2 regions of the Paenibacillus sp. JNUCC 34 genome follow, and region 1 is predicted to be linked to the other one. Evidence: a T-box and tRNA genes for the amino acid it is inferred to sense, from the RefSeq annotation. Region 1 holds a T-box; the other holds one or more tRNA genes.
The links. The T-box of region 1 lies ahead of pheS (phenylalanine--tRNA ligase subunit alpha). A T-box ahead of a tRNA ligase gene usually reads a tRNA of that ligase, here a tRNA-Phe.

Region 1 (8,964 bases):
TCTCTCTTGGCCGTCAAGTGTCGTCATCGTTTCACCGGCTTGAGCCATACGGACAAGTACAGAACCATCAGCCAATTGATCACCATCGAATGCGTGCAGCGGCTGCCCGTATTCCAGCATGACGTAGTTGGTAATATCAACAATATTGTTGATCGGGCGAACGCCAGCAGCCATCAAGCGATTCTGCATCCAGAGCGGCGAAGCTCCCACTTTAACCCCTGTAATATAACGCGCAGCATAATGAGGACACTGCTCCCCGGCCTCAATGGATACCGAGATATGATCTGCCGCTGGATCGCTAACTTCTACCAGTTCCTTTTCAGGTTTAGGGAGAGTGATTTCTCTTCCGAGGATCGCACTCACCTCATAAGCAGCTCCCAACATGCTAAGACAGTCAGAACGGTTCGGAGTCAAATCCAGCTCAAGCACTTGATCATCAAGTCCAAGCACATTTACAATCGGCACACCGACCTCCGTTCCTTCCGGAAGTACCAATATTCCTTCCTGCAACTCTTTAGGGAGCAGCTTATCGTTCATACCAAGCTCTTTCGCGGAACATATCATGCCCTGTGAAAGTACGCCGCGCAGCTTCGCTTTTTTGATATCCAATCCTCCAGGAAGCTTCGCGCCGACCATAGCAACAGGCACCTTCTGACCTGCATCGACATTTTTAGCGCCGCACACGATCTGCAAATCTTCTTCTTGTCCAGCATCCACGATACAAATGTTCAGCTTGTCCGCATCAGGGTGCTTTTCTTTACTCTTTACATATCCAACAACTACTTTATTAATTCCCTGATTGCGATCCTCGATGACGTCGATTTCAATACCCGCCGAGGTGATGCGGCCTGCCAGCTCTTCAGCCGATACGCCTTCCAGAGAAATATATTGGGATAACCATTCCGTTGATACTCTCATGACCGTTCACTTCCTTCTTTTGTTTAAAGTTATATCCGTGCGAACTGCTTCAAGAATGACATATCGTTATTGTAGAAATGACGGATGTCATCTACACCGTATTTCAGCATCGCAATCCGTTCAACACCCATCCCGAAGGCAAAACCGCTGTACTGCTCCGGATCATATCCGCCCATCTCCAGTACCTTCGGATGAACCATTCCGCTGCCCAGAATTTCCAGCCATCCTGTATGCTTACATACACGGCAGCCGCTGCCACCGCATCTCACACAAGATACATCCACTTCTGCACTTGGTTCAGTAAACGGGAAGAAGCTCGGACGAAGACGTATTTGCGTGTTATCCCCAAACATTTCGCGTACGAATTGCAGCAGGGTACCCTTCAAATCACTCATACGGATATTGCGTCCAATGACAAGCCCTTCAATTTGGTGGAACTGGAAGGAGTGTGTCGCATCATCATCATCACGACGGAATACACGACCAGGGCATATAATCTTAACAGGCGTTTCGCCTTTCATGTCCAGCATAGTCCGCGCCTGAACCGGCGACGTCTGTGTACGCATCAGCAGATCTTCAGTTAAATAGAAGGAGTCCTGCATATCACGTGCCGGGTGGTTCTTGGGAAGATTGAGCGCTTCGAAGTTAAAATAATCAGTCTCTACCTCTGGACCTTCCGCTACACGGTATCCCATCCCAATAAAAATGTCCTCGATATCTTGAACAACCCTGCTGAGCGGGTGAACAGCGCCTTGAGCAAGCTTGCGTCCTGGCAGTGTAACGTCCACTTTCTCCGCGCGCAAGCGCTCCTCGGTTTCCTTACGCTGAAAAGCCTCCTGTTTACTTGTAACAAGTTCTTCGATGGCTCCCCGCACTACATTTCCGACCTGGCCGATAACCGGACGCTCTTCAGCGCTCAGAGATCCCATCCCTCTTAAAATTTCAGTCAATGCACCTTTTTTCCCCAAGTACTTGACCCGCAGATCATTCAAACTTTGCGGATCTATTACCTCCTGCAGTTGGGCCAATGCCTCCTGCTTTAATGCTTCCAACTTTTCTTTCATGGCCTCTCATGCCCCCTTCTTTCATCTCAGTGACGTACAAAGTAGTTCAACTCAACAAAAAAAGGCCTTTTCTCCCGAAAGGGACGAAAAGACCGTGGTACCACCCTTGTTAGCACGCTAATACATAACCCGAACAACTTCCGTTATTCAGCAGCCATCAGCCGCATGCTCACTTTAACCGACATAACGTGTCGGAACCCGTTATCCCCTACTGAACAGCCAAAACCGCGTTCAGGGAACTGCTCCGGAGCGAACTTCAACAGCCTGTTTCCATAGAAACGCTCTCAATCTGTGGCGTCTCCTCCCTGTAAAGAGGCACTGCTTACTCTTCTCCATCTACGCATTTACATTTTTCAGCATATATAGTCTATATTATATTCAATTTTGCCTCTCATGACAAGTTCATATGCCTTTTTTACAGTTCATGAAGTGAAACCTGTGGATCAGTGTTGATCCAGCAGCATTTCAGTTTCTTGAACAAGCTGACCAAGCATATCTACACCTTCTCTAGTATAGTCTTGCTCTGATGATAGAAGCGTCATGATTTTATCAATCCACAGCTTATAATCCCTCGGTTTCATTTGAAAGCTATCCACCAAGGCCACCGCCTTTTTCTCATTTACACAGTATTCCTCATTCTTTGCGAACAGCACCTGATTCAAGCAGGATATCGTCCGGAAGCAGCAGCCCGCTACAAATGAGATGTCATCTTTGTTAACACTGCTGTCAGCGTGCATCAAAGAAAAAGATGCTTCAAACCTGAAATATCCGATCAACGCATCCTGCAATGCTTTTGGGTAAGGTGTCGTTTTCACCTTTAGGTTTTGTATTTTCCCTATCGGATCCACCAGCACTTTACAGATCGAGATTTCCCCCATATACATCACATTCAAAAAAGCATGCGGATGTCCTGCATGGTAATGTGTTGATACTTCTCCTAACAAACAATCATCAATGACCTTCGACACTCTGTGCATATCTCTAAGAATCAGGTCGACATGATGCCCCCGAACAACAAGCCATCCCCCGGCATTTACCCATGGGCCCCAACCCCCAATAGGCGTAACTAAATTTTCTCTTTGCCTATCATCCAATTTTTCAGCTACACGGTTTATCTCTTCGATGTCAAACCCAGCCTCTTCATCGTAATAAATACCGATGTCGATATCTGAGGTCGACCTATGGTTTCCCCTGGCTCTTGATCCGCCAAGAACGATGCCAACCACTCCAGGTACATGTTCAAGTTCACTGCTAATATGTTTCACGATTTCATCTACAGTCATTGTTGTCATCTCCTAAACTCGATTACTAATGAACAAATAACATCAGTGAATCAATGACCCCGCATCATGCTTGGCTCATTCCCAAGCATGATGCGGTGAAGTTTAGCCATATAGCTGTTTCAACTCTTGTCGCAACGCACGTATTTCCAACAATTGCTCGGCTTCTTTATCGCTGCTGTCCGGCGTGGTTTCCAAAAGCTCCTGAATCCGGAACTCCAGCTCCATCCGGCGGTTTTCCTTTTGACTGTCCCCCCTGATAACATGGCTTCGAGACAGCTGTTCCTCTTCCTCTTCTGCGCTACCTTCAAACCATACGGGATCTTCTTCCGGGTTCAGTGTAAGCAGTCGATTCGCCAGCTTTTGAACCAGAAAACGGTCATGGGATACAAGCGCAATGGCGCCGGGGTAATCTCCAAGCACCGCTTCAATCACTTCCCTGGTATCCACATCGAGGTAATTGGTCGGTTCATCAAGCACCAGAAGATGCGCGCCGCTAAAGTACAATTTCAAAAAGGCCGCTCTGCATTTCTCACCCATGCTTAAATCGCCTATCTTTTTGAATACATCATCCCGACTGAACAAAAAGCATCCCAGTAGCGTTCTCGCCCGGCTTTGCGTCATGTCGGGGAGTACCAGTAGGCTGTCCAGCAGGGTCGTTTCCAAATTTAATCCTTCCAGCTCCTGCGAAAAATACCCGATTTTTAATGCCGGATGATGTACCACCTTACCCTCAGACGGCTCGATCTCACCCATCAGCAACTTGAGTAGCGTTGTTTTGCCACTTCCATTAGGACCACGAACGGCCAAACGGTCACCGCGGGACAATTGAAAAGAAAGCTTGTTAAAAAGAAGCCCGTCTCCATAGCCAAAACTTAGATCCTCTACACGAATCAGCATTCGTGCACCCAACGTTTCCCCGCCGAGCTTCATATTGAGTTTAGGATCATTCCGCGGCTTATCCACTGCCTCAGCTTCAAGACGTTCAAGTGCCTTTTGTTTGGCATGATAACGGGAAATGTTCTTTTTCGCTTTAGCCTTGTAGAAACTCGCTGTGATTTTCACTTCGTTTTGATCCCCGGCGGAATTATGCGCTTGATGAAACCACTCTTGATATCTCCGGATGGATTCCTCCAACGCTTTGCGGGCGAGCTCCTGTTTGCGGTGAAGCGCCTCCTGTTCCCGCAATTCTCTTTCCTTCTCTTGACGATATGCGGTATACCCTCCTTTATACCGTTTCAAACCTTCGGAGGTTAACTCGCATATTGCTGTAGCTACCTTATCCATGAATACCCGGTCATGAGATACAAACAAGACGGTTCCTTTATAAGAAAGCAGCCATTGTTCCAACCACAGAAGGTTCTCCCCATCCAAGTGGTTGGTCGGTTCATCCAGCAGAAGCAGCTGCGGCTCTGATACTAACAAGGCTGCGAGTTGAGCCCGGGTCTTTTGCCCCCCGCTTAATTCGCGGAATGAAACGTTCCACAGCTCAGAATGAATCCCGAGCATGGTCATCGCTTTCTCAACCTCGGTTTCCCACTGAAAACCGTTTTCGGTCTCGTATTCGTCGAGCAGCTGACCGTATCTTATAAGCAATTCTTCCCCTTGCTCCTGATTAGCCTGCTGCATCTGTTGTTCCAAATCGGCCAATTCATGCTTCAGGCGCCATAACACTTCATTACTTCCACGACGTACCGTTTCGAGCGCCGACAAATCATCTTCCGGCAGGTCCTGCTGCTTGAGCCAGCCCCAGCGATTGCGTGGTAAACGTGCTTCAACACGTCCCGTCGTTGGTTCACGATCACCCGTCAATATGGACAAAAGAGTTGATTTCCCGGAGCCGTTCCTGCCAAAGAGTGCAACCCGCTCGCCTTCAGCCACCTCTAATTGAATATTTGAAAATAGTGGAGTTCCTTGCAGCTCAATGCTAATATCTGAAGCTTTTAATATGATGGTCATATTCCTCATCCTTTCCATGTGAAAACTCACGAAAAAACCGCAGACGATTGTCTGCGGCGGATGATTGGAAAAGTGTATATCTGAAATAAGTACGAGGTCACAGGGAATAAGTACACGGGCTGTTCATTCCACACACAGCCGCTTCATTGGTACACCAAAAGAAGCAATTATCCCTATCAAATCTCGCCGATTCATACGAACGAAGTTCACCGTATCATCTTTTTCAGACACACCAAATCTCTCCCTCTACCGCCGTAGAGAAAACGCCTGCATTAACGCTTGCAGTTGTCGAAAGAAAGGGTGTCTTACTTCATCGTATAGGTTACCTCACAGTTCTTGGAATGAATTGGTCTCATTATAACAATAATCTTCCCGTTATGTCTAGATTTATTCCCCTTGATCGAGCTTCACGCCACTGCCAAGCCTTCGAGCCTCACCCCAATAATAACCCGCGACCCCTATGTCAAAGATCGCGAGACCCATCGGGTTAAAAAACACCGTGTTTTCCGTCCCTCTGTGCATGAGTGCATCACGGCATACGACATCTGCGAGCGTACAGACATCCGATGACTGCAATCCATACTTGAGATGCAACTGCTCCACATCTGTATTTTCACGGCAAACTTCATTCCAGTCGTCAACTACGATCGTTTTGATATGTGCAACACACTCGGGTTTATAATCGCGAAGGGATATGCCAAGCAATAGCACTCCCTCCTTCGGGACCTCATCGATGTACCGGTCGGCCGATACAGTACAGGTAGCGATGATGTCGGCATGACGGTATGCGATACGCCAATCATCAGCTATAATCGTAATATTCCGCAGTTCGGCGGGAACGGTTGCCGGATCAATTCCTCTCAGATCATACAAGGTAATCTGCTTCAGCTTCTCACCAAGGATCGCAGCGCACATATCAAGATGGAGTCGGCCAATTGGCCCCCAGCCGATAATCCCAAGCCTAATCCCTGCGGTCTGCCGAGCCTCAACGTAGGCTTTAAGCATCACACCACTGACGGCTGCCGTTCGGAGTCCGCTAAGCAGTCCGCTGTTTAGGAAAGCTAGCGGCTCCCCCGTTGCCGTATCGTTTAAAATTATCGTATTATGTGCCCTTGGTAGTCCATGGAGATGGTTTTGCGGGAAGCTTGCAATCCATTTAATCCCGGCAAGGTTAAAGCTCCCTCCCACATAAGCTGGCATTGCGATGATCCGATTTTCCGGATTTCTGAATCTTAAATATGGCTTTAACGGATGTACGCAGTCACCCTCATCCTCAATCCGGACAACATCCTGAATGATGCCAGTCAACACATGCCAATCTATTCCTAACTCCTGAATATGGCTGTCGTTCAGGTACAGCATAGACTACTCCTCCTATGGCAAACGAGGGGCGAAGCCAAGCTCCCGTTGCACCCAATCATCGTTATATATGGTATCCATATACCGTTCGCCACGGTCTGGCAGGATTGCTGCACATACAGCTCCTTTCGGAATATGCACTTTCATGCGAAGTATCGCTGAAATGACACCGCCGGATGATGCACCTGCCAAGATGGATTCACTGCTAATCAGTTGACGGCAGCCCTCAACACAGTCCCGATCGGACACATACTGTACCTCATCCGCAATCCCCTGATGATAAAGCCCCGGAACGATGCCTGCACCGAGACCCGGAAACTGACGAGCGCCTTTTGTTCCTCCAAAAATAACGCTTCCTGCCGCGTCCACCGCCACGATTCTTGTACTCAGCCTCATGGACCTGATAAAATCCGAGCAGCCTCGAATCGTACCACAGGAGCTGACACCGCAAAATAAATAATCGACAGAACCAAGCTGATCGTAAATTTCCCTCATCGTCATCTCGGTGTGAGACAGACTGTTGTCCAGATTCCCATACTGATTCGTCCAATAGGCATTCGGAATTTGTTCGACCAGCTCCCTGACCCGACGGATTCGGGCCGGCAGAAACTCTCCCGTCTGCTCATCAGGCTCGGTTACGAGATCGATTTCCCCGCCGAAACTGCGAATGATATTCTTATGCTGCTCAGTCGTCCGCGGATCAACAACACATATAAAGCGCAAACCCAGATAGCGGCATAGCTGGGCCAAACTTATGGCCAAATTCCCTGAGCTGGATTCTACTATGACACTATCCTCCGTAATTTCGCCGCGGCGGATCGCTTCCTTCAGCAAATAGAGCGCGGGCCGATCCTTGGCACTACCTCCGGGATTCATTCCCTCCAACTTTCCGTAAACTTCAAACGATTCCCCGCTAAACAATCGCGATAATCGAATGAGAGGTGTACCGCCAATCGCGTCAACAATTCCTCCTTCAAGCTTCATTCAAGACCCCTCAACTTTGTCATAATAAATTTTTTTGTGTTTCACCCTGCTCCGCTGCTCTTCATCATGAAAGCTGCCGTACACGACCTGAATCCGGCCGAGAATTCCTGAAGAAATCATCGCCCCAATCTCCGGTGTTCGTTCCTCCAATTCTTGCCGAATGGTCACCAGCAGCCGTTCCGACGCCTTATCTTCATCCGTATGGTCCTTTTCATTGAACTCCACTGATCCGTTCTTTTTACTATATTCAGCTATACTATAATGCTCATCCGTGCCATCGTGTCCGTCTGAGCAGTTCCTATCATCCACAACATACACAACCACTTTAAGTTCATTTCCATCCATATGAACCCGAACGCTGCTTAATTGCCCCATATGCCGATTTACAACATCTTCAATATCGTAAATACTTATTTTTTCGCCATGCTTCAAATCCGGCCCGATCCGTTTGACAAGGCTCTTAAAGCTCATTCGTTCCACACCATCCACGATGATGGGACGCAAATCCCGCACCACGTCATAAGTCACATAACGAAGCGCAGGGAAAGACTCCCTTACCGTCGATGTCAGAACGAGTACTTGTTCCTGTTCGGGTAACGGCTCTAATCCTTCTCCGAGCACATCCGTCCCGACTCCTTCAGCAATCAGACCTTCGGTTAGCAAATAACGTCCATATTGGGGCGAGTAATAAGCCAACGTCCCCATTTCAATAGAACCGTAAGTATCTGTAATCCGCTCCACAGCAATGCCCAGACGTTCCGCCGCTCGCCTTATCCAGCCAGCCGGGGCCATCTCCCCTACGAGAATGACATGACGGATTCCATACGACTCGGGATGCTCGGACGATAGCAATATACGATCCAAAATGGATGGCATTGTGTAGAGCACTTCCGGCTGAAGGCTCTGCAATCGAGCCAAATGCTGCTCAATAGGCAAGGTATAGGGAATTGACGTAACCTCCATCCCCAATTGTCTAAACACTAGGGTAGCCGTCGCTTCCGCATGACCCGTTCCCATATCCGCCAGAGCGGTTCGGTAACCGGCCGAGCCTATAATTGTACGGAACACATCCAGCTTGATTTTCATGTATGCCGCTTCGTCTGCCTCTGAATAATAAATGGCTTTGCGCCTGCCTGAGCTCGTGCCGGAAGTACGGTACTTGTATAGTCCGTCCAAGCTGTTAAGCGGATTTCCAGATGAATAGTAATACTTTTCCAAAACAGGAGCGGTTATTAGTGGCAATTGTTCAAATTCAATTCTCTTATTCTTCTGGAGAGATCCGTGCCACTGGACATACCAGGGACAGTATACTCCAATTCGTTCAATGATCTGATTTAATTCTACAGACGAGATCATAAACAGACCTCCTCTCTCTTTAGGCAAACTTGCCCTGTTTTACA
Region 2 (8,964 bases), 360 kb from region 1:
TGCCGCCCTTCATCAGATTGAAGGAAACACTGCCGAATAATTCCGGAGCAAGCGCCAGGTAGAACAAGCGGTTGCCAGCTATATTAAATTTGGCTTCCAGCTGCTCGGTTTGCTCCCGTAACTCGCGGAATCCGTCAATATTGTTAATATCTAAAGATTTATATTCAAAATGCTGCGCGAAATTACGCCATTCCTCATCCTGTTCAGAACGATATCGACAAAATTCCTGAATCGAGCGATACACGTCCTCACGGAATTCATCCTGAGACCGCGGACGCCGTGCCACGCCGATTACCGCAAAATCCTCTGCCAACTTTCCTTCGCGATAGAGACTATAGATCGCCGGGAACAATTTGCGTCTTGCCAAATCGCCGGTCGCTCCAAAGATGAAAAATACCGCTCCCGGTGTCTTTAATGAATCTAGATTTTGATTTTCAGCCATGGCTCCTCATTCTTTCTCTATGTAATATAGTGTATTTTTATGCATCACGACATAACATGATGTGATGACATTTTAGCATATTCATATAAAGTATGCTATCTCATTTCATACATTTTCATCGTTATCTCAGAAAGCGAGTTTAGTATTCTATTGTAATAACGGGAAATCCGATTGTAATTCTATTATTTTCCTTCATCGAATCTTCATGCACTGCTATTTGCATATGAATAGGGCTCTCTCCACCCATAACATAGGTTTTCAGAGAGGGAACTTCATAGGAGCGGCTTTCGGTCGTGGTATCCTGATAGGAATCCACTGCATTAAGTGGCAGTTGTACGGCCAGCTCTTCCTCTAATCTTTGTACCGTTTCACCTGCTGTCATCCCATTGTATACAGTGCCCTGAATTGAAGCATTCCATGCGGGTTTAATTCCCGTTTTCATCATAGAAGCTTGAGCTTTCTCCTGTAAACTAATCAGGTGTTGAATACCATCCGGTCCTTGGGCATCCAGTTGTATTTTCACGTAGCTCCGTTCTCCAGCCTGAACCCAATCCATCCGTATATCGATATCAGAGATGACATCTCGAGCTCGATAGGCCTTTTCCCCGTGTTCTAGCTCAACAGACAGATCACTTATACCCATCTCTTCAGCAAGAATACTCGCAGCTTGTTCACTTTCCTTACCTGACAAAGACTTGCTCTCTCCTTGCAATTTTACAGTTACATGCAGCGATGAATCCATCTGTGCCGTTCCCAGTGCATACAGCAGTTCCAGTTCACTGCCGGAAGACTCCACCAAAAGCTCGGAACCTCTCTTATTCGTAGAATCCATCGTGAATCCGGCTAATATCCCTGTAATCCCGCACAATAACACCATAACCGCTATGAATTTCATTCCGAACCGCTGCATGTATAACCGCCCCTTTATACCGAAATCTATCAATCTAGTAAAAGGATTCCCGATTACAGCGAAAATATTCTGTTCATAACAAAAAAGACCCCACCGCTATCCGGCAGCCGGGATCTTTGTTACTACTGATGTTGGAACAGTTACTCTGCGAGCCCGTTTTTGTAGGCATAGATGGCCGCCTGTGTACGGTCCTCAACTCCAAGCTTCGCCAGTATGTTTGTCACATGAAACTTTACGGTTTTAATACCTATAATCAAATCATCTGCAATATCCTGATTCGACTTGCCCTGTGCGAGCAGGCGCAGCACTTCCATTTCCCGATCCGTCAGCTCACTGTGAGCAGGAGCTTCTGCTTGCGGGTGACGGAATCGGTTCATCATTTTCGATGCTACTTGAGATTCCAGTACCGACTGTCCACGTGCGGCTGCCCGGATGGCATCCGCAACCTCGGAAGCTCTGGACGTCTTCAGCAAATAGCTGAATGCCCCAGCTTCGATGACAGGATACATTTTTTCATCATCCAAATAGCTGGTAAGGACGATAACTTTACAGTCAGGATACAGCTTTAGCAGCTGCCGAGTGGTCTCTATCCCGTCCATTCCTTCCATCACGAGGTCCATCAGCACCACATCCGGATGGTATTCTTCTGCTAACCGTATGCCTTCTTCTCCACTGCCGGCTTCTCCGACCACTTCAATCCCGTCCTCCGTACCCAGCACGGCGGCAAGCCCAATTCGAACCATTTCATGATCATCAACAAGCAGCACTTTAATTGGCGTTTCCAACTCCATCTACTTCACCCCGGTTTCGTTCTTCGTCCATCAGAGGGACGGATATCTCGATGCGAGTTCCTTTACCGGGCGCAGTAATAAACTGTATGGAGCCGCCAAGCTCCGTCACCCGTTCCTGCATGGTAGAAAGACCATAAGAGGTTTGTTTTTTATCATCCACCTCAAACCCGACCCCATCATCCCGCAGCGTAACACGCACCGTGTTTTGCTTCCGCTGAATGCGGATGTCCATTCTGTCCGCTTTGGCATGTCTCAACGTATTGGACATCGCTTCTTGGATAATGCGGAATAGATGATTCTCAATCCCCTTCACAAGGGTTACTCCTTCATCCATTTCCAATGTAATCTCCATTGGGACTTTAATCTGCAGCTCCCGTATCAGTTCACGGAGCCCCTGCTCAAGTGCTTTACCCTCCAGGTATACCGGCCGCAAATGAAGCAGGAGTGCCCGCATTTCCGACTGAGCTACCGCTGACATTTCCTCAATCAGGGCTACCTGCCGCTGTGCTTTACCAAAATCCTTTTCCAGCGTACGACCAACGGCCGTGGCAGTCATCGATATAGCGAACAGCTGTTGAGATACCGAATCATGAAGCTCCCGTGCCAGACGCTGCCTCTCCTCCACAATGGCCGTTACACGGGCCTGTTCAGCCAGTTGTGCATTGTTCGTAGATAAACGCTGAAGTGAATTCACTTGCTCCTCCCAGCGTTTACTGATCCGTCCCAGCTGTTCTCCAAGGCGTCCTACTTCGTCTTCGCCCATGTCGGGCATGACAGCTGACGTTACGCCGCCTTTTTCCCAGGTTACTAAGGTTTCCCTAACCCCATCAAGCCTTCGTTTTATTCGGTAGCTCTGAAAAAAACCATACACAGCTCCCAAGCTAACCGGTAAAAGCACTAACGTTATCCCGGCTTGAATACCATTCCTCCAGGAATCAAAAGGCTTGAAATAGTCGTATGTATATAAAATGTACAGCGTAACCAGCATAACCACAAAGCCCAGAAGGGTGCCCTCACGGATACTTCGGGTAATGATATTAGCCTTTTTCTCCGATTTCATCGGGCAGCCCTCCTGCTTTCCTCACTTTGCGGTATCTTGGATCAAACCAGGCGTATGTTGAGATCACCACCAAGATATGAAACGATAAACTTCACTTTATATTCACTAGATTCATAATTCGGCGATTTCCAGTTCAGACGATTCATGATTCCGGTCTCCCGCTGCCTGCCGATGTCTATAGATCCAAAAAGAACAAAAGCTTCAATCTCTACACCATAATAGTCAGGTAGCGCTAAATCGATATCTCCAAGAATACCATGGAACATCATAACCGTACTACGTTCCTCCGGCAATGCAAGCGACAAATCCACATCAGCCTCACCAAGGACATGCCACACGCTCATACTCTTCATGACCCATGGAGCACTGTCCCAATCAAAGTTGGACATAATATTCTGCCTTTGAACGAATCGGTCATTTTCGTGAGCACGGCGTGCTTTCCCATAAAATATTCCGAGCGACAATAAGCCGATTCCGATAATGAGCATCAGGTGATCCAGAAGAAGCAGAACGGTTCCCACACCAAGTATAATATATCCCTTTCGGACAGAGCCGCTTCGAATCTGATGAATACCTGCAACCATCAGTAGAAGAGCGACGATGGTAAAGAAACCAAACCATCTGCCGAAAAGCATAAACACACCGATGCCAATCAATCCAAATGCAATCCAGCGATTTCTATCCATGCCGCACCTCCCCAAGATGATTATAAGCCATGAAAAGCCAAAACAGTGCGGGAATCCGCACCGTATGGCTTACCATTATATACTGAACGGTTTACCCCGAAATTATGAAGGATACCCAATATCCGTACATCAAGTTCATTCAGTAGTTTATCACATTTCCTAGTTTTACGAATACTTCTTTTATAAAATCCTGACTTGCGTCTTCCTATTTCCCTTCTTTTGCAGAGCCACCATTCATTTTGTTTCTGAGAGCGTTAAGCTGCTCATCCACTTTCATCTGCTTTTCAACGTCCACAGGACTAGTGTAAGCTACGTTGTTCGGACGGTATGGTGCACGCATTACATCCGCTTCTGCTTCCAACTGCATAATTTTTTCTTCCATGCGGTGGAAGCCCATCGAGGCGCTGCCGCTTTCGATCGAGTGCAGACTACTTACTTGCGACATTTGCTTCTTCGCTTTAGCCATTTGAGCACGAGCTACAAGCTCATTACGCTTGTTGCGCATTTTGTAGAACTCATCCTTCATTTCATGAAGCTGAGCAACCAATTCTTTGGCTTGGGTTTCAGACTGCAGGTGAAGCTCTGTGTATTCTGTTTCTTTTTGATCAAAATAGATTTTCTCTTCCAGAAGCTTACGTGCAACTTCCTCTTGACCGTTCTTCAAAGCCAGTTCTGCTTGAGCTTCACGCTGAGCAGCCATTTTCACAGCTTCTTCCACACGTTGTTTCATGCGGCGCTCATTAGCCATTTGCTTAGCAACCGTTACCTCTGCCTCGTGAATTTCTGCTTCCATGTCGCGCAGATATTGATTCAGCATAACAATTGGATCTTCAACCTTATCGAGCAACTCGTTCACCGATGCTTTTGTCATATCTTTAATTCTTTTAAATACTCCCATTTTATAAATCTCCCTTCTCATACCTCGATAGTTTTTTCTTAAGTTCTTCTATTTCTTTCTTCATAGCCTTCTTCTCTATGTCCTTCATCATGGAATCCAGATCAGCCTCTGACGCTTCGTCATGTCTAGAGGCATATCCTCTGTCATAAGATGACGGTCCTGCATTTCTCGGTCCAAAGTTGTCCCGGGCATCACGATAAGTTCCGCCAGGACGGTTGTTATATCCGCCATATGAGCCGTTCGGTCCATAATGGTAATTGTTCTGACCACGGCCTGGGCCGCCCGGGCCGTATGGATCGTGATAATATGGTTCCTTCGGAATGACCAATGACGCGATCAAATAAATAAATAATGTCGTACCGCCAGTAAAGAAGATACTGATGACAAATATAATACGGAGCAGGGTTGTTTCTACACCAAACGTTTCAGACAATCCGCCTATCAACCCGGTGAACATTTTATCTCTGGTAGAACGGTACAATCTTGTCATATTTACTCCTTTCCGCTGTTATTCAGCTTCTCCTTCAAACGGGCAAGCTCGCGATCCAGCACAGTTGAAACACTTTCACCAGTCTGAACCAGATACTCTTGACCCATTTTGCGAATATCGCGGAGACTCTTTGCTTCAAGCTCCCAATCGCTGAGACGGTCATCCAACCGGTTGAACATTTTCGGTACATCTTGGCCACCATAAGATCCTGTGCGCTCATTCATTTTTTGCTGAAGGCGCAATGTCTCCATCCGAGCAACATAGTACTGACGTTTACTGTACACCGACTGATATTCCATACGAAGCTCACCCAACTGTTCTTCTACTTCTCTGAGCGCTTCGCGGCTAGTAATTAACAGCCCCTCGTACTGTTCAATCTTTTCTTCATAGATCAGTTTTTCTTGAAGAGCCAGTTTTGCCAGATGATCTTCCCCAGCTTTCAGTGCCAGAAGTGCTTGTTCTTCCCGTTTATTCTTCATCGTCTCAGCTTGGCTTACCTGCAGCTTCAATTGTCGTGTATGAGACTCGCACTGTTGCAGCAGCTTCTCAGCCTCCGTAATGTCTTGCCGGGTAGAATGTAGAAACTGATCAATCAATCGAACTGGGTCCTGACTTTGTTCAAGCTTCTCATTTAGAGTGGCAGCCGTGATGTCCCTTATGCGTCGAAAAACACTCATAATTTCTTTATCCTCCTCTTCTATCAAGTTCATTGTGTTACAGGTTTATTAGTAGTAACGACGGCTATTTCCACCTTTAAATCGAGAAACTCCGTAGACGATCAAGACAATCCCAAGTATCGGGCCAAACAGCCAGGAAAGCTTACCGATCAGCGACAATACGCCGATACCTAGTATGATCCAGCCGAAAAACGTGTTACCGCGGCGGATTCCGTAATAGCCAAGTGCGATCATTGCCAGTGGTATCAGTAAGCTGAACAACCATCCAAGCACTGGACCGAATACCCCAAGTAATACTAACGCACCCAAACCAATAAGGAGGATTCCCATTCCATTATCTTTTGTACTTCTCATTTATACACCGCCTTTCCGTCTTATTTATCATTCATTTGTGACTTGTTCAACCTTATGATCTTATTTTAGGTTAATTCTATTCAATCTAAAACGGACCCTGGACGGTTTTTCATCCTCGACCTAAGTCGGGGAAGGGGTAAGACCTCAGTCCAACAAGACTACAACAAATAGCGAATAACAGGCACCATGCCATCATTCGCAGTTCTTGTTATTACTTATCCGTTTATTCTTCCGACTGCTCGTTGAATGACGGCGGTCAACCACAGAACACAAAAAAAGAACGTGGATAATATCCACGTTCTTTTTGATGATGCCGGTGAAGGGACTCGAACCCCCACGGTTTCCCTCACGATTTTGAGTCGCGCGCGTCTGCCAGTTCCGCCACACCGGCTTACCTAATGGCGTGCCCTAAGAGATTCGAACTCCTGACCTTTTGATTCGTAGTCAAACGCTCTATCCAGCTGAGCTAAGGGCACATAGTTTATAATGGAGGCGCCACCCAGATTCGAACTGGGGATAAAGCTTTTGCAGAGCTGTGCCTTACCACTTGGCTATGGCGCCAAAAACAAAAATGGAGCGGACGACGGGAATCGAACCCGCGACCCTCGCCTTGGCAAGGCGATGCTCTACCGCTGAGCCACGTCCGCATAAAAAAATTAATGGCTGGGGATATAGGATTCGAACCTATGCATGACGGAGTCAAAGTCCGTTGCCTTACCGCTTGGCTAATCCCCAATATGATTTTTGAAATATATGGGGCGATCGATGGGACTTGAACCCACGAATGCCGGAGCCACAGACCGGTGCGTTAACCCCTTCGCCACGACCGCCATATTCAAAATCATAATTCTATTGGCAGGGGCAGCAGGAATTGAACCCACACTAACGGTTTTGGAGACCGCTGTTCTACCTTTAAACTATGCCCCTATAAAACTGGTGGAGGATGATGGATTCGAACCACCGAACTCGTACGAGAACAGATTTACAGTCTGCTGCGTTTGGCCACTTCGCTAATCCTCCATGTGGTGCCGGCGAGAGGACTTGAACCCCCAACCTACTGATTACAAGTCAGTTGCTCTACCAGTTGAGCTACACCGGCGTATACAGTTGTTAAAACAAATGGTGGCTCGGGACGGAATCGAACCGCCGACACGAGGATTTTCAGTCCTCTGCTCTACCGACTGAGCTACCGAGCCATAAAAGCTCTTTCGGTTATAATGAAGAATGGCGGAACTGACGGGATTCGAACCCGCGATCTCCTGCGTGACAGGCAGGCATGTTAGGCCTCTACACCACAGTTCCACAAGGCATTACCGCTGTTATAGCGATATAATTGGTTGCGGGGGCAGGATTTGAACCTACGACCTTCGGGTTATGAGCCCGACGAGCTACCGAACTGCTCCACCCCGCGTCATTAAAAGGTGTATATATGGTGGAGGCTGAGGGGTTCGAACCCCCGACCCTCTGCTTGTAAGGCAGATGCTCTCCCAGCTGAGCTAAGCCTCCATAATTAAACCGACTTTCATCTTATCAAAATACTGCCCACTTATCAAGAGTTAAAATAATACTTATAATAAAGTGGTGACCCGTAGGGGATTCGAACCCCTGTTACCTCCGTGAAAGGGAGGTGTCTTAACCCCTTGACCAACGGGCCTTACTGAAATATATAGTGGCGGAGAGAGAGGGATTCGAACCCTCGAGACGCTTTTGGCGCCTACACGATTTCCAATCGTGCTCCTTCGGCCAACTCGGACACCTCTCCATAAATGGCTCCCCGAACAGGACTCGAACCTGTGACAACTCGATTAACAGTCGAGTGCTCTACCAACTGAGCTATCAGGGAACATTATTCAATTCAAGTGTTTGATCACTTGAAAACTAGATACGAAACATGAATTTGCGAATTATGCTTCCGAAGCACCTCACACCGTAGTTCAAAGCGTATGCTTTCGATGTAAGCTTCACTTCATGAAACTTGTAGGATAAGCCCTCGACCGATTAGTATTGGTCAGCTCCATGCATTGCTGCACTTCCACCTCCAACCTATCTACCTCGTCGTCTTCAAGGGGTCTTACTAATTGGGAAATCTCATCTTGAGGGGGGCTTCACGCTTAGATGCTTTCAGCGCTTATCCCTTCCGTACGTAGCTACCCAGCCATGCTCCTGGCGGAACAACTGGTGCACCAGCGGTACGTCCATCCCGGTCCTCTCGTACTAAGGACAGCTCCTCTCAAATTTCCTACGCCCACGACAGATAGGGACCGAACTGTCTCACGACGTTCTGAACCCAGCTCGCGTACCGCTTTAATGGGCGAACAGCCCAACCCTTGGGACCTACTTCAGCCCCAGGATGCGATGAGCCGACATCGAGGTGCCAAACCTCCCCGTCGATGTGGACTCTTGGGGGAGATAAGCCTGTTATCCCCAGGGTAGCTTTTATCCGTTGAGCGATGGCCCTTCCATGCGGTACCACCGGATCACTAAGCCCGACTTTCGTCCCTGCTCGACTTGTAGGTCTCGCAGTCAAGCTCCCTTATGCCTTTGCACTCTTCGAATGATTTCCAACCATTCTGAGGGAACCTTGGGGCGCCTCCGTTACTCTTTAGGAGGCGACCGCCCCAGTCAAACTGCCCACCAGACACTGTCCCCGCACCGG

Region 2: it encodes a tRNA-Phe, which carries the amino acid that the T-box ahead of pheS (phenylalanine--tRNA ligase subunit alpha) is inferred to sense. The anticodon was not compared.

Annotation. Positions count from the first base shown of each region.
Region 1 is NZ_CM177770.1:1,248,909-1,257,872, reverse strand. It holds gene pheT (phenylalanine--tRNA ligase subunit beta) at 1-918, opposite strand, end outside; gene pheS (phenylalanine--tRNA ligase subunit alpha) at 948-1,982, opposite strand; T-box leader at 2,059-2,330, opposite strand; gene AC2TF5_RS05740 (nucleotidyltransferase domain-containing protein) at 2,426-3,265, opposite strand; gene abc-f (ribosomal protection-like ABC-F family protein) at 3,368-5,221, opposite strand; gene AC2TF5_RS05730 (2,3-diaminopropionate biosynthesis protein SbnB) at 5,609-6,583, opposite strand; gene sbnA (2,3-diaminopropionate biosynthesis protein SbnA) at 6,596-7,564, opposite strand; gene AC2TF5_RS05720 (AMP-binding protein) at 7,565-8,920, opposite strand.
Region 2 is NZ_CM177770.1:887,711-896,674, reverse strand. It holds gene zwf (glucose-6-phosphate dehydrogenase) at 1-442, opposite strand, end outside; gene AC2TF5_RS04050 (YwmB family TATA-box binding protein) at 582-1,352, opposite strand; gene AC2TF5_RS04045 (response regulator) at 1,493-2,143, opposite strand; gene AC2TF5_RS04040 (sensor histidine kinase) at 2,121-3,203, opposite strand; gene liaF (cell wall-active antibiotics response protein LiaF) at 3,245-3,889, opposite strand; gene AC2TF5_RS04030 (PspA/IM30 family protein) at 4,095-4,787, opposite strand; gene AC2TF5_RS04025 (PspC domain-containing protein) at 4,789-5,277, opposite strand; gene AC2TF5_RS04020 (PspA/IM30 family protein) at 5,280-5,954, opposite strand; gene AC2TF5_RS04015 (hypothetical protein) at 6,003-6,308, opposite strand; tRNA gene AC2TF5_RS04010 (tRNA-Leu) at 6,620-6,699, opposite strand; tRNA gene AC2TF5_RS04005 (tRNA-Arg) at 6,708-6,784, opposite strand; tRNA gene AC2TF5_RS04000 (tRNA-Cys) at 6,796-6,869, opposite strand; tRNA gene AC2TF5_RS03995 (tRNA-Gly) at 6,881-6,955, opposite strand; tRNA gene AC2TF5_RS03990 (tRNA-Gln) at 6,969-7,043, opposite strand; tRNA gene AC2TF5_RS03985 (tRNA-His) at 7,063-7,138, opposite strand; tRNA gene AC2TF5_RS03980 (tRNA-Trp) at 7,162-7,235, opposite strand; tRNA gene AC2TF5_RS03975 (tRNA-Tyr) at 7,243-7,328, opposite strand; tRNA gene AC2TF5_RS03970 (tRNA-Thr) at 7,332-7,407, opposite strand; tRNA gene AC2TF5_RS03965 (tRNA-Phe) at 7,429-7,504, opposite strand; tRNA gene AC2TF5_RS03960 (tRNA-Asp) at 7,534-7,610, opposite strand; tRNA gene AC2TF5_RS03955 (tRNA-Met) at 7,643-7,719, opposite strand; tRNA gene AC2TF5_RS03950 (tRNA-Val) at 7,739-7,814, opposite strand; tRNA gene AC2TF5_RS03945 (tRNA-Glu) at 7,888-7,962, opposite strand; tRNA gene AC2TF5_RS03940 (tRNA-Ser) at 7,979-8,070, opposite strand; tRNA gene AC2TF5_RS03935 (tRNA-Asn) at 8,076-8,151, opposite strand; rRNA gene AC2TF5_RS03930 (23S ribosomal RNA) at 8,287-8,964, opposite strand, start outside.